DNA from 2 places in the Janthinobacterium sp. SUN211 genome. Region 2 is predicted to be linked to the other one. Evidence: riboswitches for the same ligand, from Rfam matches in the RefSeq annotation. Region 2 holds a riboswitch; the other holds the start of a gene.
The links. Region 2 has a riboswitch for thiamine pyrophosphate ahead of O3301_RS10295 (TonB-dependent siderophore receptor). Riboswitches for the same ligand answer to the same signal wherever they lie in the genome.
Positions count from the first base shown of each region.

Region 1: another riboswitch for thiamine pyrophosphate. It lies ahead of thiC (phosphomethylpyrimidine synthase ThiC); the one in region 2 lies ahead of O3301_RS10295 (TonB-dependent siderophore receptor).

Region 1 covers NZ_JAPWIC010000009.1:150,907-160,744, forward strand. The annotation lists gene O3301_RS24905 (thiazole synthase) at 1-183, opposite strand, end outside; gene thiS (sulfur carrier protein ThiS) at 209-412, opposite strand; gene thiC (phosphomethylpyrimidine synthase ThiC) at 433-2,346, opposite strand; TPP riboswitch at 2,426-2,541, opposite strand; gene O3301_RS24920 (hypothetical protein) at 2,650-2,904, opposite strand; gene O3301_RS24925 (response regulator) at 2,943-3,749, opposite strand; gene O3301_RS24930 (ATP-binding protein) at 3,778-5,682, opposite strand; gene O3301_RS24935 (Crp/Fnr family transcriptional regulator) at 5,732-6,472, opposite strand; gene O3301_RS24940 (bifunctional diguanylate cyclase/phosphodiesterase) at 6,710-8,794, shown strand; gene O3301_RS24945 (porin) at 8,791-9,838, opposite strand, start outside.
Region 2 covers NZ_JAPWIC010000002.1:1,001,892-1,011,729, reverse strand. The annotation lists gene O3301_RS10305 (hypothetical protein) at 1-86, opposite strand, end outside; gene O3301_RS10300 (iron-containing alcohol dehydrogenase) at 229-1,386, shown strand; TPP riboswitch at 1,454-1,551, shown strand; gene O3301_RS10295 (TonB-dependent siderophore receptor) at 1,637-3,772, shown strand; gene O3301_RS10290 (ATP-binding protein) at 3,769-4,317, opposite strand; gene pnuC (nicotinamide riboside transporter PnuC) at 4,317-4,928, opposite strand; gene O3301_RS10280 (DUF2867 domain-containing protein) at 5,015-5,533, opposite strand; gene O3301_RS10275 (TetR/AcrR family transcriptional regulator) at 5,601-6,236, shown strand; gene O3301_RS10270 (hypothetical protein) at 6,289-6,780, shown strand; gene O3301_RS10265 (hypothetical protein) at 6,808-7,341, opposite strand; gene O3301_RS10260 (S46 family peptidase) at 7,495-9,651, opposite strand; gene O3301_RS10255 (IS1595 family transposase) at 9,811-9,838, shown strand, end outside.

The sequences.
Region 1 (9,838 bases), on a different contig from region 2:
CGCGTTCGGATCTTGCCCGATATTCACCCTGCGGATCGCCACCGTGATGATCTGCGCTTCCGCCGCGTCCGTCGCTTCGCGCGTCTGCGGCAAATCCTTATACTTGCCGCTGCCCACCAGCAGGCGCGATTGGTACTGTTTGCCTGCGATGGTCAGCAGGTCGTTGTTTGTTGCGGTATTCATGTGCGTTTCCTTGTCTATTCTCAACTTAACCGCCGCCAATCGCGCGTACGATTTCCACCTGGTCTTGAATTTCCAGGACCCTGTCCTGCCACGCCTTGCGCGGCACGACGCTGCGGTTGACGGCCAGCGCCAGCGCCTGGTTTTCCAGCGACAGCGCGGCGATCAATTGGTCCAGGGTTTGCCCCGGCGGCACCTGGTGCGGCGCGCCGTTGAGCGTGATGTCGATCAATGCAGTCATCACGCCCTCCTTCAGACCTTGCGGTACAGCTCGGCGCCGTTCTTGATGAATTCGATGGCTTTCACCTCCATCCCCTGCTGCAGCGCCTTGTCTTCCGCGATGCCCATGCCGGCCGCGTATTCGCGCACTTCCTGCGTGATCTTCATCGAGCAGAAATGCGGGCCGCACATGGAGCAGAAATGCGCCACCTTGGCCGAATCCTTGGGCAAGGTTTCATCGTGGAATTCGCGCGCCTTGTCCGGGTCCAGGCCGATGTTGAACTGGTCGTCCCAGCGGAATTCGAAGCGGGCTTTCGACAGCGCGTTGTCGCGGATCTGTGCGCCCGGATGGCCTTTCGCCAGGTCGGCCGCGTGCGCGGCGATCTTGTACGTGATGATGCCGTCCTTGACGTCCGCCTTGTTCGGCAAGCCCAGGTGTTCCTTCGGCGTCACGTAGCACAGCATGGCCGTGCCATACCAGCCGATCATGGCTGCGCCGATGCCCGAAGTGATGTGGTCGTAGCCGGGCGCGATATCCGTCGTCAGCGGCCCCAGGGTGTAGAACGGCGCCTCGCCGCACTGTTCCAGCTGCAAGTCCATGTTTTCCTTGATCAATTGCATGGGCACGTGGCCCGGACCTTCGATCATCACTTGCACGTCGTGCTTCCAGGCAACTTGCGTCAGCTCGCCCAGGGTTTTCAGCTCGCCCAGCTGGGCCTCGTCATTGGCGTCGTAGATGGAACCGGGGCGCAAGCCGTCGCCCAGCGAGAACGACACGTCATACGCCTTCATGATTTCGCAAATCTCTTCGAAATGCGTGTACAGGAACGATTCCTGGTGGTGCGCCAGACACCATTTCGCCATGATGGAGCCGCCGCGCGAAACGATGCCCGTCAGGCGCTTGGCTGTCATCGGCACATAGCGCAGCAGCACGCCCGCGTGGATGGTGAAGTAATCGACGCCCTGCTCGGCCTGCTCGATCAGGGTGTCGCGGAAGATTTCCCACGTCAGATCTTCCGCCTTGCCATTGACCTTTTCCAGCGCCTGGTAGATGGGCACGGTGCCGATGGGCACGGGGCTGTTGCGCACGATCCATTCGCGCGTCTCGTGGATGTGCTTGCCGGTCGACAAGTCCATCACGTTATCGCCGCCCCAGCGGATGGCCCAGGTCATCTTTTCCACTTCCTCGCCGATGGAAGACGTCACGGCGGAATTGCCGATATTCGCATTGATTTTCACCAGGAAATTGCGGCCGATAATCATCGGTTCCACTTCCGGGTGATTGATATTGGCGGGGATGATGGCGCGGCCGCGGGCGATTTCCTCGCGCACGAATTCCGGCGTGATTTCGACCGGGATGCTGGCGCCGAAGGACTGGCCCGGATGCTGGCGGCCCATCAGGTCGGCCAGGCGCTCGCCCATGGGGCCGGAAGCCTTGAGTTCGCGCAAATACTCCTGGCGGCGCATGTTTTCGCGGATGGCGACGAATTCCATTTCCGGCGTGATGATGCCTTGGCGCGCGTAATGCATTTGCGTCACGTTCTTGCCGGCGATGGCGCGGCGCGGCTTGCGGTGCAAATTGAAACGCAGCTCGGCCAGCTTCGGGTCCGCCAGGCGGGCGATGCCGTAGTCGGAGGTGGGGCCAGGCAATTCTTCCGTGTCGGCACGCTCCATGATCCATGGCAGGCGCGGCGTATCGAGGCCGGAGCGGATATCGATGTTCACGTCCGGGTCCGTGTACGGGCCGGATGTGTCGTAGACGTAGATCGGCGGATTCTTTTCGCCGCCGAACGATGCTTCCGTGTCGGACTGGCTGATCTCGCGCATGGGCACGCGGATGTCGGGGCGGCTGCCTTGCACGTAGATCTTGCGCGAATTGGGCAGCGGCGCGATGGCGGCTTCGTCGACCGTGGCGGTGGCGGAAAGGAATTTCGGATTGGCGTTCATTTTGGCTCCTTGGCTAGACTATTTTTCAGCCTGGAGCCAGCTAAGGAGGTTCGGAATTGCGCACGCGGAAAAGCGGGGTGCAGTCATCCTAAAGCTTCCCTTCGCTGGCATTATCCAGATCAGGTTCGGAGGGTATTTCTCACCCGCGCTTGCACCGTGTTTCCACAGCGAAAGGCAGGACCCCTAGCGTTTGCCGCCTTGCGGCAGCGAGCCAATTATACGCGGTTCGCGCCGCGTGGCCAGATGATTTCTTGCAGGTGTCGTCTTTGCGCATCTGCTGCATTGCAACAGACGGCAGCGCGCTTATTTCTTCTTGCCCCAGCGCCAGCTGGTCGGTTCGCCCTTCAGCTGGCAGATGAAAATGAGCACGGCAACGATGGCCACTTCATAGACGATGTAGCCGACCAGCATGGTTTGCGGAGGGAACAGGAAGGCGCCGCAGGCGAACAGCGCCAGCGCGGCCAGGAACACCAGCCAGCCTTGCCAGGTGATGGGCAAGCCCCAGCCCCAGCCATAGGTCTTGGCGGGGAACCAGTAGGAGGGAGATTTGTCGGTCATGATTTTTCCTGGTCTGTATCGATGGCGCCCAGTATAAATCAGGCACTGCGATGGCGCTCCGTGACATCGAGGCCGATGCCGCGGTAGCCGATGAAGCGGCTGCCCGTGTCGAACATCGGTTCGCCGCTCACCTGCAGGTATTGCGTGCTGCCGTCGAGGTTGGCGCGGCTGTAGATAAAGTCGAGAAACGGTTCCCTTGCGGCAATCTTGGCGTCGAGCAAGGCGCGTTCGGCCGCGTTCCAGCGCTGCGGCTCTTCCTCGCTGCCGATGCCCAGCATTTCAGCCACGGGGCCGGAAAAGCGCGTCAAGTTGCCCTGCGCATCCTGTTCCCAGTACCAGTCGGACGACAGTTCCGTGAAGCGCTGGAAGCGCGCTTCGCTTTCGCGCAGCTCCGCCGTGCGCACTTCCACCATCTGTTCCAGCGACTTGTTGTATTCGGCCAGCTTCTGGTACAGCAATCGCACTTCCAGCATGTTGTGGATGCGCGTCTTGACTTCCACCAGGTCGAAGGGCTTGCTGACGAAATCCTTGGCGCCCGCCTGCAGCGCGCGCAGCTTGTGGCCGGGCTGGGCCGTGATCACCAGCACGGGCAGATAGCTGCCCGCCTCGAGGTCGCGCAAGCCTTCCATGACTTCAAAACCATCCATTTCCGGCATCTGCAAGTCGAGCAGGATCAGGTCGTAGCGGTGCTGCTGGTGCAGCGCGCGCACGGCTTGCGGGTCCATGGTGGAGGTGATGCGCGTATAGCCGGCATTGCGCAGCACCTGTTCCAGCAGCATGACGTTGGCCTCCTGGTCATCGACGATGAGGATGCTGGCGTTCAGGATCTCGGTGGCTTGAAGCATGGCGGTATTCCTAAAAATAAATGCTGAATTAGCGTACTGCATGAGTGTCGTCGGCCAGGCCGTGCGCGGCCGCATGGTGCAGGGCCACGTCGAGCGCATCCATGAATTCGACGACCTTGATCGGCTTGGTCAGGTAGCGGAAGAAGCCCGCTTCCAGGCCCTTTTCGATGTCGCGCGGCACGGCGTTGGCCGACAGGGCCATCACGGGAATATGTTTCGTGAGCGGATCGTCGTGCAGGATATGCAGGGCGCCATAGCCGCTGATGCCGGGCAGGTTGATATCCATCAAGATCACGTCCGGTTGATACGTGCGCGCCAGGTCGATGCCCAGGTGCGCATCGATGGCCGTCAGCAGCTTCAAGTCGCTGCGGCGGGCGATCAATTGCTCGACCAGCGCCAGGTTGGCGGGATTGTCTTCCACGTACAGCAAGGTGCGCTGGCTTTCCTGCGCCTCCTGCGCCTGCGGCAGCGCGTCGCCGTCGCCCAGCATCAGTGCCGGCGCATTGCTGGCGGCCAGCTCGAACCAGAAGGTGGTGCCCACGCCGACGGTGCTGTCGACGCCGATGGTGCCGCCCATCAATTCAATCAGCTGCTTGGTGACGACGAGGCCGATGCCCGTGCCCTCTTCCGTGCTGTTTTCCTGTCCCAGGCGGTTGAAGGGCTGGAACAGCTGCGCCACCTGCCCCGCATCGAGGCCGGCGCCGCTGTCGCGCACGCTGACGCGCACCTTGGCGCCGCGCTGGCTGCAGTCGACGGTGACGGAACCACCGCCCTGGTTGTATTTGATGGCGTTCGACAACAGGTTGATCATCACCTGTTTCACGCGCGTGCGGTCCGCATGCACGAAGTAGGCTTCGCCGCAGCGGGGGAAATGCAGGCTGATGCCCCGCTTCTCCGCCTGCGGCGCGATCATCGCCTGGCAATCCTGCAGCACGTCGAGCAGCGACATCGCTTCCTGCGACAACGTCACCTTGCCCGATTCGATCATGGCCAGGTCGAGGATTTCATTGATCAAGCGCAAGAGATACCAGCCTCCCTTGAGTATCTGTTCGATCGAGCGCTGCTGCGGCACGGTGGGCGGCGGCACGTCGGACGCCATCAGCTGCGCAAAGCCCAGCACGGCATTCAGGGGCGTGCGCAATTCGTGGCTCATGCTCGACAGGAATTCGGACTTGGCCCGGTTGGCCTTTTCCGCCACCAGGCGCGCCTTCTTCAGTTCGGCATTGTTGGTCTCGACCAGCGAGCGCGTGTACGCCTGCTGTTCGCGCAGGCGCTGGTCCAGCAGCGCCTGTTCCGCCTCGACCTGCTTGCGCGCCGTATTGTCGGTGCCGATCAGCAAGTAGCCGATGACCTTGCTCTGCGCATCGCGCAAGGCCGTCACGGAAACGATGGCGGGGAAGCGGCTGCCATCGTTGCGGATGTAGGTCAGTTCATAGATGTCTTCGATGCCGCGCGTGGCCTTGAAGACGAGCGCTTCCACGCCCGGCGTGATGACGGTGTCGAGTTCGGCGCTGAGGGCGGCCGCGCGCGCGACAATTTCTTGCGCATCGGAAATGCCGGCCGGCGTCAGCTTGTCGACCACGTCGCTCGCCGCATAACCGAGCATGCGTTCGGCGCCCACATTGAAAATCTGGATCACGCCCTGCGCATCGGTGGCGATGCACGAGAAATTGGCGCTGTTGAAGATCGCATCCTGCAAGGCGCCCGCCTTGAGCAGCTGGCGCGGCAGGCTGGCCGCCACCGTGCGCCGGTACAGCGCCACGAGCAGCATCAGCAGCAAGAAGACCAGCGCGTCGATGACGCAGGCCGTCTCGAACGGCGCGCGCCAGGCCAGCACGCCGACGGCCAGCAGCGCGACGGCGCTGAAGGAAAACGCCAGCGCCATGGGCCAGCGCGACGGTGCGCGCGGGGGAATGTTTTCGACAGATTGCATGAGGTAGCCCGGGCTATGACAACGATAAGAATACGAGGCAGTGCGGTCTTCAGGAAGACTGGCGCTGGCGCACGTCCGACAGCAGGCGCGCAAATTCCTTCTTGACCACGCCATAGCATTCGCACACATGGCCTTCGAGGCCGGCGCGGTCCAGCACGGAAATATGGCCGCGCCGGTAGCTGATGAAGCCGCGCTGCTGCAGGCGCCCGGCCGCTTCCGTCACGCCTTCGCGGCGCACGCCCAGCATGTTGGCGATCAACTCCTGCGTCATGGTCAGCTCGCGGTTCGGCAAGCGGTCCATGGTCAGCAGCAGCCAGCGGCACAGCTGCTGCTCCACCGTATGGTGGCGGTTGCACACGGCCGTCTGCGACATTTGCGTGATCAGCGCCTGCGTATAGCGCAGCAGCAAGCGCATGACGGGCCCCGCGCGGTCGAACTCTTCCATCAGCAAATGGGCCTTCAGCCGGTAGCCGACGCCGCCCGTCTGCACGACGGCGCGGCTCGGCGTCGAGTTGCCGCCCATAAACAGCGACACGCCCACGACGCCTTCATTGCCGACACCGGCAATTTCCGACGAACCGCCGTTTTCCAGCAGGTAATGAATGGAAACGATGGCCGTGGTGGGGAAATACACATGCTGCAGCTTGTCGCCCGAATCGTAGATCACGTCGCCGAGCAGCATCGACACTTGCTCCAAATACGGGGCCAGGCGCGCGAAATCGGCGTCGAGCATGGCGGCAAGCAAATGGTTTTGATTCGGGTTGTGCAGCTGGGCATGCGGACTCGACATGGGCAGGTTTCCTGGTTTCCAGTCGTCAGCTAGGGGATCGATGAAAGGCGTCCGAACGAGGGCCGCCATGTGGTGCAGCGTAACACAGCGCTGGCACGGTGCCCCGACTATATTTCTTGCCGGCATGGCCGTCCGTTCGGTAGCGAACGGACGGTATTTCGCCGCCCGCCCTACAGTCAGTCACTGCCCGGCCTGCCTGATCATGGATCGGCACCGGCGCTGCCACGGGACGTCACCATGCAATCATTCTTCAAGCGCATCTCCATTTCCGTTTCCACTTCGGCCCTGCTCACCCTGGCGTTCGGATTGTGTTTGACGGCCCTGTGCTACGCCTCGGCGCGGCAGATCGAGTCGGAAAGCACCCGGCTGCTGCTGCAGTACCACGCCAGCGCGCATACCTTGGGCGCCGCCCTGCTGCCGGCCAAAGGCATGGGCCTGGACGCCAACCACCGCGGCTCGCTGTACGTGCTGCTGGGCGGTCTGCTGTCGAGCCTGCTGGCGGCCGCGTATGTGTATCAGCTGGTGTCGCGCAATTCCGTGATTGCCCGCATCACGGGCGAACGCACGGCGGCGCTGCAGTTTGCCAATTTGCGCCTGTCCGAAGACATCGCCGCGCGCATGCACAATGAAAAGTCGCTGCGGCTGCGCGAGCGCATCATCGAAGTGTCGGCCAATGCCATCATCCTGTGCAGCGCCGACGCGCCCGGCTACCTGATCGAATACGTCAACCCCGCCTTCGAACGCATCACCGGCTATGCGGCCGGCGAAGTGATCGGCCAGCGTCTGGAAGACTTGCAAGGTCCCGAGCAAGGGCGGCAAGACATGCACGCCATTACGGCGGCCCTGCGCGAACAGCGCGAAGGCAAGGCCATCGTGCGCAATTTCCGCAAGGATGGCAGCTGCTACTGGAGCGAGCTGTTCGTCGCTCCCGTGCGCGACGATGGCGATGGCCCCGTCAGCCACTTTGTCGTGGCGCAATACGACATCAGCACCGTCATGCGTTTCGAACAGGAACTGGAATTTCAGGCCAGGCACGATATCCTGACGGGCCTGGCCAACCGGGCCCTGCTGCGCGAACGGCTGGAGCAGGCGATGGCCGTGACGCGGCGCAGCGGCCTGCCCCTGTGGGTGGTTTTCATCGACCTCGACCGCTTTAAATTCGTCAACGATACCCTGGGCCACGATGCGGGCGACCTGGTGCTGAAAAGCGTGGCCGAGCGCCTGCGCGACGCGACGCGCGAAGTCGACACCGTGGCGCGCCTGGGCGGCGACGAATTCGTGCTGCTGTTGCCCCAGCACGGCAATGGCGAACCGGGCGTGGCCATCCTGCAGCGCATCCAGGACGCCGTGACGCAACCGCTGCAACTGGGCGAATATGAATTTTTCCTCAGCTGCTGCATGGGCGTGGCCGTGTATCCCGACGATGGCGACGATGCCGACACGCTGATCAAGCACGCCGACATCGCCATGTACCGCGCGAAGGAACAGGGACGGGGCCACTGGCAATTCTATGCCGCGAGCATGAATACGGGCACCCTGGAACGGCTGGGACTGGAGAGCGAATTGCGCCACGCCCTGGAGCGGGGGCAATTCCACCTCGAGTACCAGCCCCAGCTGGACCTGGCCAGCGGCACGGTGGTGGGCATGGAAGCGCTGCTGCGCTGGACCCACCCGCAGCTGGGACGGATTCCGCCGGCCAGCTTCATCGGCCTGGCCGAGGAAATGGGCTTGATCACGCCCATCGGCGACTGGGTGCTGCGCACGGCATGCGCCCAGGCGCGCGCCTGGCAGCTGGCCGGCCATGGCCCGCTGCGCCTGGCCGTCAATCTGTCGGCGAGGCAATTCAAGCAAAAGAACCTGCTGCACGCGGTGGCGCAGGCGCTGGCGGACACGGGACTCGCCGCGGCCCACCTGGAACTGGAATTGACGGAAAGCATGGTCATGCATGACGTGGATCAAGCCACGGTCATCATGGCCAAGCTGAAGGGACTGGGCGTGCAACTGTCCATCGATGACTTCGGCACCGGCTACTCCAGCCTGGCCTACCTGCGCCACTTCCCCATCGACGTATTGAAAATCGACAAAACCTTCGTCAGCGACATCACGCACAGTGACGATGACGCGGCCATCGTGCGCGCCATCATTTCACTGGCGCACAGCCTGCGCCTGAAAGTGATCGCCGAAGGCGTGGAAACGGCGCAGCAGCTGGACTTCCTGCGCCAGCACGGCTGCGACCAGATGCAGGGCTATTTGTTCAGCCGCCCCCTGGCCGCCGCCGCTTTCGAGACATTGCTGCTCGAAGGCAACATGCTGCCCGCTTAAAACGCGTGGCGCAGGCCGATGTTGAAGGCGCGGTTGCCGCTGCCCACTTCGGTTGCATTGCCCACCATGTAGGCGGCGTCGTTGCGGTTGCGGATATGCGCGTAGGCAACATACACCTTGCTGCGCTTGGACAAGGCATACGTGGCGCCGATGGCCAGCTGCTGCGCGTCGCGGTTGGCCGCATCGCGGTCATCCTTGCGCACATACGAGGCCAGCAGGGTCGTCGCACCGAGCGGCACGGAGACGCCGACGATGGCGTCGCGGCTGTCGGTGGACTGGGCCGGCGCCTGCGCTGCGCCGTACGGATTTTCCACAAAGAACATGCTGCTGCCATCGCCCGTGTTGCGGCCATAGCCGGCAAACGCCGTGGCCACGCCAAAGTTGTAATTACCGGCCAGAATGGTGTTATTCACGTCGGCCTTGCCCGGCTCGCCGGCACGGCTCTGGCGCGCCAGGCGCAAGATCAGGGGGCCGTTGACATAACCCAATGCCAGGCCCAGCGAACGTTGATCTGCCGCAATCCCCGTGTGCTCGCCGGCACCATACATGACGGTGCCCGTCACGCCGCGCCATTCCGGCGAGGTGTAGCGCACGGTATTGTCGATGCGCGTGGCCGAATAGCCGGCCAGGTTGGTCGCCGCGCCGGCCAGGCCGCCCTCGAACGGATCGGCCACGTCGGTCAGCGCCTGGCTTTGCAGGTTGTACTGGCGGCCCACGGTCAGCATGCCCAGCGGGCTGTCGATGCCGACAAACGCCTGGCGGCCGAACAATTGCCCCGCCTGGTCGGAGCGGCCCGAGTCGCTCAGGACGCCCGCTTCCAGGGTGAACACGGCGTGCAAGCCATTGCCCAGGGATTCAGTGCCGCGCAAGCCCAGGCGCGAGCCGGCCGATACGCCGCTGGTGAGCTTGCTGACGCCGCCTTCCTGCACCAGGCCCGCATCCATCAAGCCATAGATGGTGACTGACGACGGGATGACTGACGACGGGCCGGCAGACGACTGGGCGTGGGCGGCAGGCAAGACGCCCAGGGTGGCGATGGTCGAA
Region 2 (9,838 bases):
AGTGCGGCGATGGTGGCGCCGATGGCGCGGTGCATGTCGAGCGCGGTGGCCGGCAGGCCGGATTCTTCCAGTGGGACGGTGGTCATGCGCATTCCTTTTCGCGTGGTGGTGACATCGGCTGCATTCTCCACCGCGCGGACGAAAAGCTCAAGCGTCCACGGCACGTTTCCACCCATTCGGCCATAATCATGGCTCAGCAACAGCCTAAACCTCAGCGGCAGGAGCCCCATGTTCAATTTCGACTTTTACAATCCGACGCAAATCCTTTTCGGCCAGGGCCAGATCGCCGCCATCACGGCGCTGATCCCGCCCCAGGCCAGAGTGCTCATGACGTATGGCGGCGGCAGCATCAAGCAGAACGGCGTCTACGATGAAGTCAAGGCGGCGCTGGCCGGCCATACGGTGCTGGAATTTGCCGGCATCGAACCCAATCCCAGCTATGAAACCCTGATGCAGGCCGTGGCCATGGTGAAAAGCGAGCGCATCGATTTCCTGCTGGCCGTCGGCGGCGGTTCCGTGGTCGATGGCACCAAGTTCATCGCCGCGGCCGCCCTGCACGAAGGCGTGGCCTGGGACATCCTGGCCAAAGGCGGCAAGATCGTCGAAGCCGCCCTGCCCTTCGGCACCGTGTTGACCTTGCCGGCCACGGGTTCCGAAATGAATGGCTCGGCCGTGATCACGCGCAAGGCCACGCAGGAAAAGCGCTCGTTCATGAGCCGCAAGGTCTATCCTAAATTCTCTGTGCTGGACCCGTCGAAGACGTTCACCTTGCCGCTGCGCCAGGTGGGCAATGGCGTCGTCGATGCGTTCGCGCATGTGATGGAACAGTATTTGACCTACCCTGTGAACGCGTCCGTGCAAGACCGCTTCGCCGAAGGCATTTTATTGACCCTGATCGAAGAAGGCCCGAAGGCCCTGTCGCACCCGGACGACTACGACGTGCGCGCCAACGTGATGTGGAGCGCCACCCTGGCCTTGAACGGCCTGATCGGCGTGGGCGTGCCGCAGGACTGGTCCACGCACGCCATCGGCCACGAATTGACGGCCTTGTACGAGCTCGACCATGCGCAAACCCTGGCCATCATCCTGCCCAGCATGTTGCGCGTGCGCAAACAAGCCAAGCGCGCCAAGCTGTTGCAATACGCGGCCCGCGTGTGGGGCCTGGACGGCGGCGACGAGGATGGCCGCATCGAGGCCGCCATCGCGCGCACGGAATTCTTCTTCCGCCACATGGGCGTCAAGACGCGCCTGGCCGACTACGGCCTGAATCACGCCAGCGTGGACGCCGTCGTGTCCGCCCTGGAAGCGCACGGCATGACGGCCCTGGGCGAACAGCGCGAAGTGACGCCCGCCGTCAGCCGCAAGGTGCTGGAACTCAGTCTGTAGATTCGCACCACACTGTTGTAAAACGGTCAGCCAGGTGGGACAGCTGGCCGTGGTTCATGCTAAGCTGTCATTTCGCTAGGGGTCCTGGAGCAGTCATCCGGGTGAGAGATACCCTTCGTACCTGATCTGGATAATGCCAGCGAAGGAAAGCGCAAAGTACCTCCCTCCTTTGATAGCTCCTGCGTTGGCGCCAGCCGAACAAGCAGCCTGCCGTGCTCTTTTCCGAGACGGCTTGAACCACGAGCAATCTATGTCCACACCGAATTTATCCGTTTCTGTTCTGACCCTGGCCATCCTGCACGCGTTTGCCGCGCCCGCCCTGGCTTCCGACGCAGCCGACCCGCAGGCGCAAAGCATGGCCGAAGTCGTCGTCACGGCCAGCAAGGCGCCGGCCGCCAAGCGCGCCTCCGTGGGCGGCTTCAGTGACGCGCCGCTGCTGCAGACGCCGGCATCCGTCACCGTCATTTCGCAAAAAGACATGCAGGACTTGCAGATCCGCAATCTCAGCGATGCCGTCAAGCTCGATGCCAGCATCAACGATTCCTACAACGCCGTCGGCTATGCGGAACAGTTTACGATACGCGGCTTCAAGCTCGACACCAATTCCAGCTACCGCAAGGATGGCGTGGCCATTCCTGGCGACACGCAAATCCCGCTGGAAAACAAGGAACGCATCGAAGTGCTGAAGGGCCTGGCCGGCTTGCAGGCAGGCGTGGCCGCGCCGGGCGGCGTGATCGACTTCATCGTCAAGCGCCCCACCGCCGCCCCGCTGCGCACGGTCACCGTGGAAACGCGCGAGCGCGGCACGCTGTATGGCGCCGTCGACCTGGGCGGCCGCCTGGAAGACACGCGCTTCGGCTACCGGATCAACGTGGCGGCAGAGCGCCTGCGCTCCTACATCAAGGGCGCGGACGGCAACCGCAAGTTCATTTCCGGCGCCTTCGACTGGCAGATTTCCCCGCAAGCCCTGCTGCAAATCGATGCCGACTACCAGGACAAGGCACAAGTGACGGCGCCCGGCTTCCAGTTGCTGAGCAATGGCAGCCTGCCCGCCAACGTCAGCGCCGACGCCATGCTCAACAAGCAACCGTGGACGCACCCCGTGGAAACCGTCACCAGCAATCTCGGCCTGCGCTTCCAGTACGCGTTCAATGACGACTGGCATGCCACCCTGTCGGCCAACCAGCACTCGTTCAAGCGCGACGACTACACGGCCTATCCGTATGGCTGCAGCCCGGAAGGCTGGATGCCTGTATTCTGCAGCAATGGCGACTTCTCCGTGTGGGACTTCCGCAGCCTGGGCGAGACGAAAAAACCGCTGAGCGCGCAAGCCATGATCCAGGGCAAGTTCGCCACCGGTTCCCTGCGCCATGAATTCACGGCCGGCGTATCGACCTTCCGCCGCAAGGACCGCGCCGGCCTGTACGTGTATAAGGAAGTGGGCATCAGCAATATCTACCGCCCTGTCATCGTTGCACCATCGCCGGCTTCGACTGGCCCCGTGCGCCTGGTGCGCGACGATAAGGAAAACGCCGTCTTCGTGCAGGACATCGTCAGCCTGGCGCCGAACTGGAAGCTGCATGGCGGCTTGCGCCACATCAATGTCGATGGCTACCAGTACGTACTGAAGGCCGACACGGAAATCCGCGCCAAGCACGACTTCCTGCTGCCCAACGTGGCGCTCGTCTACACCCCGCTCGACAATCTCTCCGTGTATGCGGCCTACTCGCAGGGCATGGAACATGGCGGCACAGCCAGCATCTATGAGAAAAACGCCAATGTGGAGCTGACGCCCAGCCGCTCGAAGCAGGTCGAACTGGGCGTGAAGATGGATGTGACGCCGGACTTCATGCTGGCGGCCAGCCTGTTCCAGATTCGCAAAGGTCTCGAATATGTGAACGCCGAGAATTATTTCGTCCGCAATGGCCAGGCCCAGCACCGGGGGCTGGAATTGTCGGCCCAGGGCAAGGCATCGTCCAGCCTGAGCCTGGGCGCGTCCGTAACGGCCCTGAACAGCCAGCAGTCAGGCACGGGCAATGCGGACCTCGACGGCAAGCGCGTGCCCAATGTGCCAGCCTTCAAGGCAGCCGTGCATGCGGATTACGCCGTGCAACAGGTGGCGGGCTTGAGCGTGAATGGCAGCTGGGAATATGCGGGCAAAAAAGCGTTCGAGTACAGCAACACGACCTTCGTGCCGTCGTACAACGTGTTCAACCTGGGCGCCGCGTACGCCACGCGCATCGCCGGCACGCGCGCCGTGCTGCGTGCCGCCGTCAACAACGTGGCCGACAAGTTCTACTGGCGCGACGTGACGCCGGAAGCGGGCGGCTACCTGTTCCCGGGCGCCAGCCGCACCTTCAAGGTCTCGGCGCAGTTTGACTTTTAATTGAGGGAAATGGCAGGCGCCGCAGCGAGCGCCTGCTGCAGCAAAGGCGCCGCCTGTTCCAGGCGCGCTTCCAGGCTGTCGCGCAGCACGTGGTAGACGATGCCGCGCGCGTCGAGCTCATCGAGCAGGTAGCGGTAGATCAATTGGCGCACGGCTTCCGACTCGCGCTGCAAGCCATCGGCCACCCAGGGGCTGTCGGGCGCCGTGACCAGGGTCAGATCGTACTGTGTGGCATCGGCCAGCGCCGCCAGTTGCGCATCGGCGCCGTGAAAATAATGGCGGCTGTAGACCACCGTCATCAAGGGCGTCGTGTCGCAGAACAGGAAGTGGCGGGCTTGGGCGGCAGCGGCCGCTTCGCGTTCGACTTGCGTACGCGCAATACCATACTGATCCGCCGCCACGGGCACCCTGCCTTGCGTTTCCACAAACTCGCGTAAATACTCGGGCACCCAGACGCTGCCATAGCGCTCGGCCAGGGCCGCCGCCAGGGTCGACTTGCCCGACGATTCCGCGCCCAGGATGGCCACGCGCACGCAACGCTCCATCACTTGAGGACCATCGCGCTCGGCGCGGCCGGGGCCGACTTTCTCCACGCCAGCAAGCCGATGACGGCCATCACGACGAAGAACGCATACAGCACGGCCGTCAGGGTCAGGCCCTTGTGCACATACAGCCACACGTACAGCACGTCGACGATGATCCAGGCGATCCAGTTTTCCAGTTTCTTGCGCGACAGCAGGAATTGTCCCACCAGGCTGCCTGCCGTGAGGAAACCATCCGCATGGGGCACGTCCGTGTCCGTCGTCGTCAGCAGCCAGGCGATGAGCAGGAAGCCTGCCAGCCAGCCGACGGCGCATGCCAGCCAGCCGCGGCCGTCGAGGCGCGTCACGGGCAGGGTCTTGCCGCCGCTGGCCGGATGCAGCCACTGGTACCAGCCCCAGAACGAGACGCTGATAAACAGCAGTTGCAAGGCCATGTCGCCATACAGGCGCGATTCGAAAAACACGAAACCGTAGGCGGCCGAGGAAATGATGGCGAACAGCCACGCCCAGTGATTCTGGCGGATGTTCAGCGCAACGGTTGTCAATGCCAGGACAAAGGAAATCAGTTCAAGCGGCGTGGTGGCAAAACCCAGCAGGAGAAGCGTATCGTTCATGGGAATCGTGATGAGGCTGGTGGTGCAGTATGCAATACCAGCCATGAATAAGCAAGATTGCCCGCACCGCCAGCCGCCTTCCCCGCTCAGGCAAAGCCGCCCTTGACGGCGCGCGCCAGCGAACGCTGCACGATCAGCTTGTGGAAGGGCCGGATCAGCAGGATGTAGGCGCGTCCCACCCGATTATGGCAATGCACGACGCTGGACATGGTCACGCTGCCATGCCGTCCCGCGTCGCGGTTGCGCAGCACCGACAAACGGAAGTCCAGGTGGCTGTCATCCTCGCCCACGATGATTTCATCGTCGCTGACGGCAAAGATGCGGAAGATGCCGATGCGCTTGCCAGGCCTGGCTTCCATCTGCCTGGCCGTCCGGATGCCGAAGCGCGCCACGATGGCGTCGCGCACCACCATCAGCTTGCGCGCCCAGCCGGGCTGACTGCCCAGCAGCACGCGCGCCAGGCTTTCCATGTCCATCTGGCGCGCCTGCGCAGTCGGCAGCTCGACGGCATACGCGTCGGCCAGGTGGCTGCCCGGGTACAAGGGGGCGATGCTGGCGCCCGGCGGCAAGGCCACGGCGCGTACCGCATTGTTCATCTCTTGCATGTGCTCTCCATGTGTTCAGTGATAACATGGCCATCATACACGACAATGTGAACAGCGATAACATAACATGAGCACGAACAGCAATTATCACCATGGCAACCTGCGCGACACCCTGGTCGCCGCCACCATCGCGCAACTGGCGCAGCAGCACGACGCCGCCCTTTCCCTGCGCGAACTGGCACGCACGGTGGGCGTGTCGATCGCCGCCGTGTACCGCCACTTCCCCAGCAAGGAAGCCTTGCTGGCCGACGTGGCGGCGGCCGGCTTCGCCAGCCTGATCGCCAAATGGGAAGCCGAACTGCCGCCGCAGGGCAGCCTGCCATCCGAACAGCGTTTTCAGCTGCTGGGCCAGCAATACATCGAATTCGCCCTGGCCGCGCCGGCCCACTACCGGCTGATGTTCGAACACCAGGACGTGCGCCAGTTCCCCGCCTTGCAGGACGCGGCGCAGGCATGCTTCCAGTACGTGCTGCAGACGGCAGGCGCGGCCGTGCGCGAAGCGGGCCTCGATGCGCGCTGGGACAAGGCCGCCGCCAGCGCAGGCTGGTCGCTGGGCCACGGCTACGTGATGCTGCTGCTGAGTGGCCGCCTGGCCATGGCGGACGGCGGCGACGAGCTGTCGCCGGCCATGGTGCCGCGCTTTTTTCAGTTGCCAGTGGAGGCGCTGCGGCAGCTGCCTTGCCAGGCGGGACAACCGCAATAAAGCCAAATTGACTCGCTTATCGGCAAGTGCCACCTTCAGGAACTGATGATTCATGGATAACATATCGATAGACACGCTCTCCGTGATTGCCAGGCAATGCCTTGCGCTCACGTGCCTGCAACGCTTTTGCCGGCAGCATGCCCTGCACCACCCGGCGCTGTCCGCGTTCGCCGGTCACGCGTGGAAGGTGGCGCAGCTCGCGCCGGGGGATTTTGCCGCCTGGGAGCGCGGCTTTGCTGGCCTGGCAGTGACGGGCATGGGCGATCCCTGGCCGGACGACCTGCGCATGGCGCTGCCCGGGCACCTGCTCGGCGCGCTGGAGCAACTTGTCGGGCATGTGCTGGAAACGAGCGCCTGTACCTGGCATGGCGATGACCTTGCGGCAAGCCGGCGCCAGCTGGAAGCCGTGCTTGAAATCTGTGCCAGGCATGGCGTGGCGGCGCCGCCGCTTGCGCACTATGTGCAGCACGATGCGGCGCTGCGTGGCGGCTGGGGGCCGATGCTGACGGACGCGGAAGTCAGGCGCTGGCAAGCCCTGCTATAGCGCGCGGCTTGCAATAGCGGCGGAGGCTCACGCCGGCAGACCCTGGCGCACCTGGTCGAGCAGCCGCTCCTCCTCCTCCGTATCCGCGTCGATTTGCGTGACGACGGTCCAGAATCGCGGGCAGGTCTTGATCTGCTCGAACGCATGGCTCGTTTCAAGCCGCACCATGGTTTTCCTCAGGCTGTGCAGATAGCCCTCCTCGATGGCATCGAGCAGTTCGTCATCGGCAGCGTCGATCAGCTCGAGCAGCGCGCCTTCGATCCTTGCATAGCCCTCCTCCCACAGCTGGCCGATTTCCGGCACGTCGACTTCGATGCACTCGTTCGACCAGTCCGGAGGATAGTAATCGCGCTCCCGGTTGGCGGGATCGGTGTCAAAACTCAGCGAAAGGGAGGGGAACGATACGGCGTTGAAGGCAAAGGCGGAAAATGCCTGGTCCTTGAATGGGGACGCGCCCAGCAAGGCCAGCGACGCGCTGGCCAGCTTGAAGCAGGTTTCTTCGACGTCGTAGGCAGTTTCAAATGTCTGCCAATCAAGTGGCAAAGCGGGAGTCGGGGGCATGGCGGGCCTGTCGAAAAAATAAGAGTGGAAAGTGATCGGAATTATACGTGGCGCAACCGATGCGGCAGGCGCCGGCCGCGCGTACGGTGCGGCCGCAAAAAAGCCGCATCGGCCCTGCGGCGGATGCGGCTTTGCGCTAGCGCAAGCTGAAGCTTATTTCTTGGCAGCTTTCACTGCCTTCGGATACTTGATCGTCATTTCCTGCAGCAAGTTATCCGCGTGGTCCACTTCCTTCATCACCCACAGCATGTAGCGGATGTCGAGGTGGATGGCGCGCGTGATGGCCGTGTCGAAGTACCAGTCCTTGGTGATCGATTCATACGTCGAATCGAAGTTCAGGCCGATCAATTCGCCGCGCTTGTTCATCACGGCCGAGCCGGAATTGCCGCCCGTGGTGTCGGCGCTGGTGAGGAAGTTGACGGGCACCGTGCCCAGTGCCGGGTCGCGGAACTGACCGTAGCGTTTTTGCTTGACGGCGTCAATCAAGCCTTGCGGCGCTTCGAACGGAGCCTTGCCCGTGACTTTCTCGACGATGCCTTCCACGGTCGTGAACGGCCCCTTGGTGATGCCATCGCGCGGCGAGTACGGCGATACCGTGCCATACGTGACGCGCAGGGTCGAGTTGGCGTCAGGATAGACCGGCTTGCCTTGCGATTTCTTCCAGGCAATCACGGCTTGCATGTATTGCGGAATCACGCGTTCCAGGTTGCCGTCGATTTCCTTGCGGCGCTCTTCCAGCGCCGCCTCGACGGGCTGCAGCTTGATGGCCAGCGCCATGAAAGCGTCATCGGACTGGGCAACAGCGGCCTGGTCCTTTTCCAGCCAGGCCAGGCGCTTGGCCGTGTCAGCCAGTTGCGTCTGCTGATACAGGGCCGCCACGGCGCCTGGCGCCGGCAGCAGCGCGTCCAGGCCTTGCGGATGGCTCTTCGCCGCCAGTTGCGCGTAACGCTTCAGACCGGCTTCAAAACGCGCCTGGTCAACCTTGTTGACATACGACTGTTCCAGGCGGGCCAGGCGGGCCTTGATGAAGGCCAGGTCGCGCTGCTGGAAGCCCGATTCGCGCTCGGCGTCCGCTTTCTGGCGCTCCAGCGACAGGCGGTAGATGGTGCGCGCGCTTTTCAGCAAGTCGCTGTTGGTGGCCACGCTCCAGGCGAACTCTTCTTCGCTCAAGGCCATGTCGCTGGCGATCGCCGCGTCCAGTTCGGCCAGCAGGGTCGGCGACACGTTCGGCTGTTTCGCGTACCAGGCGCGGAACTCGGCATCCTGCACGTCCTTGATGGCGGCGATGTCCTTGCGGGCGAAACCGTCGAGCAAGCCCTGGGTTTTCTTCAGCACGTTGTTGATGCTTTTCACCACGCTCGCATAGCGCACGGCAGCGGCCGCGTCGCCCTTCGTCGAGTCGGCCATCACGGCCAGGTCCGCTTGCAGTTCGGATACTTTCAGGGGGAAGGCCGTATCGCGCGCGAAACGGATTTCCGCCGGCAGCTTGTAGCGGCTGGTGCGGCCGGGGTAGCCCGCCAGCAAGATGCCGTCACCGGCTTTCAAGCCTTCGGCCGAGACCACCAGGAAATCCTTCGATTGGTACGGCACGTTGTCGGGCGACGGGTCGGCCGGACGGCCATCCTTGCCCACGTAGGCGCGCAGGAACGAGTAATCGCCCGTGTGGCGCGGCCACTCGTAGTTGTCGGTATCGCCGCCGAAGTTGCCGATCTTGTCCGATGGCGCGTACACGAGGCGCACGTCGCGTATCATCATCTGGCGGATGCGGTAGTACTCGAGGCCGCGGTGGAAGGCGGGCACGGAGCAGCGGTACATCTTGTCCGTTTCGCATTCGGCGATCAAGTCCTTGACGCGCTTTTCCACGGCTTCGTGGCGCGCGCGGCCGCTCATGTCGGCCGTCAAGCCCTTCAGCACGCGGTCGCTGACGTTTTCCACCTTGTCCGTCACATACACGAGGCTGTTCGGACCGCCCGGCAGCTCTGCGGCGCGCGTCTTGGCCAGGAAACCGTCGGTGATGTAATTGTGTTCCGGCGTGGAATTGCGCTGCACGGCGCCATACGCGCAATGGTGGTTCGTCACCACCAGGCCGGCGTCGGAGACGAAGGCGGCCGAGCAGCCGCCCAGCGACACGATGGCGCTCATCGGGTGCTTGCTCAGGTCGGCCAGTTTTTCTGCAGGAATGTCGATGCCGACCCGTTTCAGTTCGGCTTTCAGCTGTGGCAATTGGTGTGGTTGCCACTGCCCTTCGTCAGCGTGTGCGCCGGCGAACGCGCCCAGCAAGGCGACTGGTAATACGATTGTCTTGAACAAGATTTGCTCCTCCATAAAAAGCAGGCGAAAGTATAGCCTGTCCAGGCGGCCTGAGTCGGCAAAAATTATGGCTCTGTCATCGGCAAGTAGGGGAAATGCCGGAATCTTCCGTTGGCTGCGCTGTCTGACTCTGCATATTCACCACGCAGGGAGCAGATCATGCAGCCAGCCGAATGGATCAGCTTTA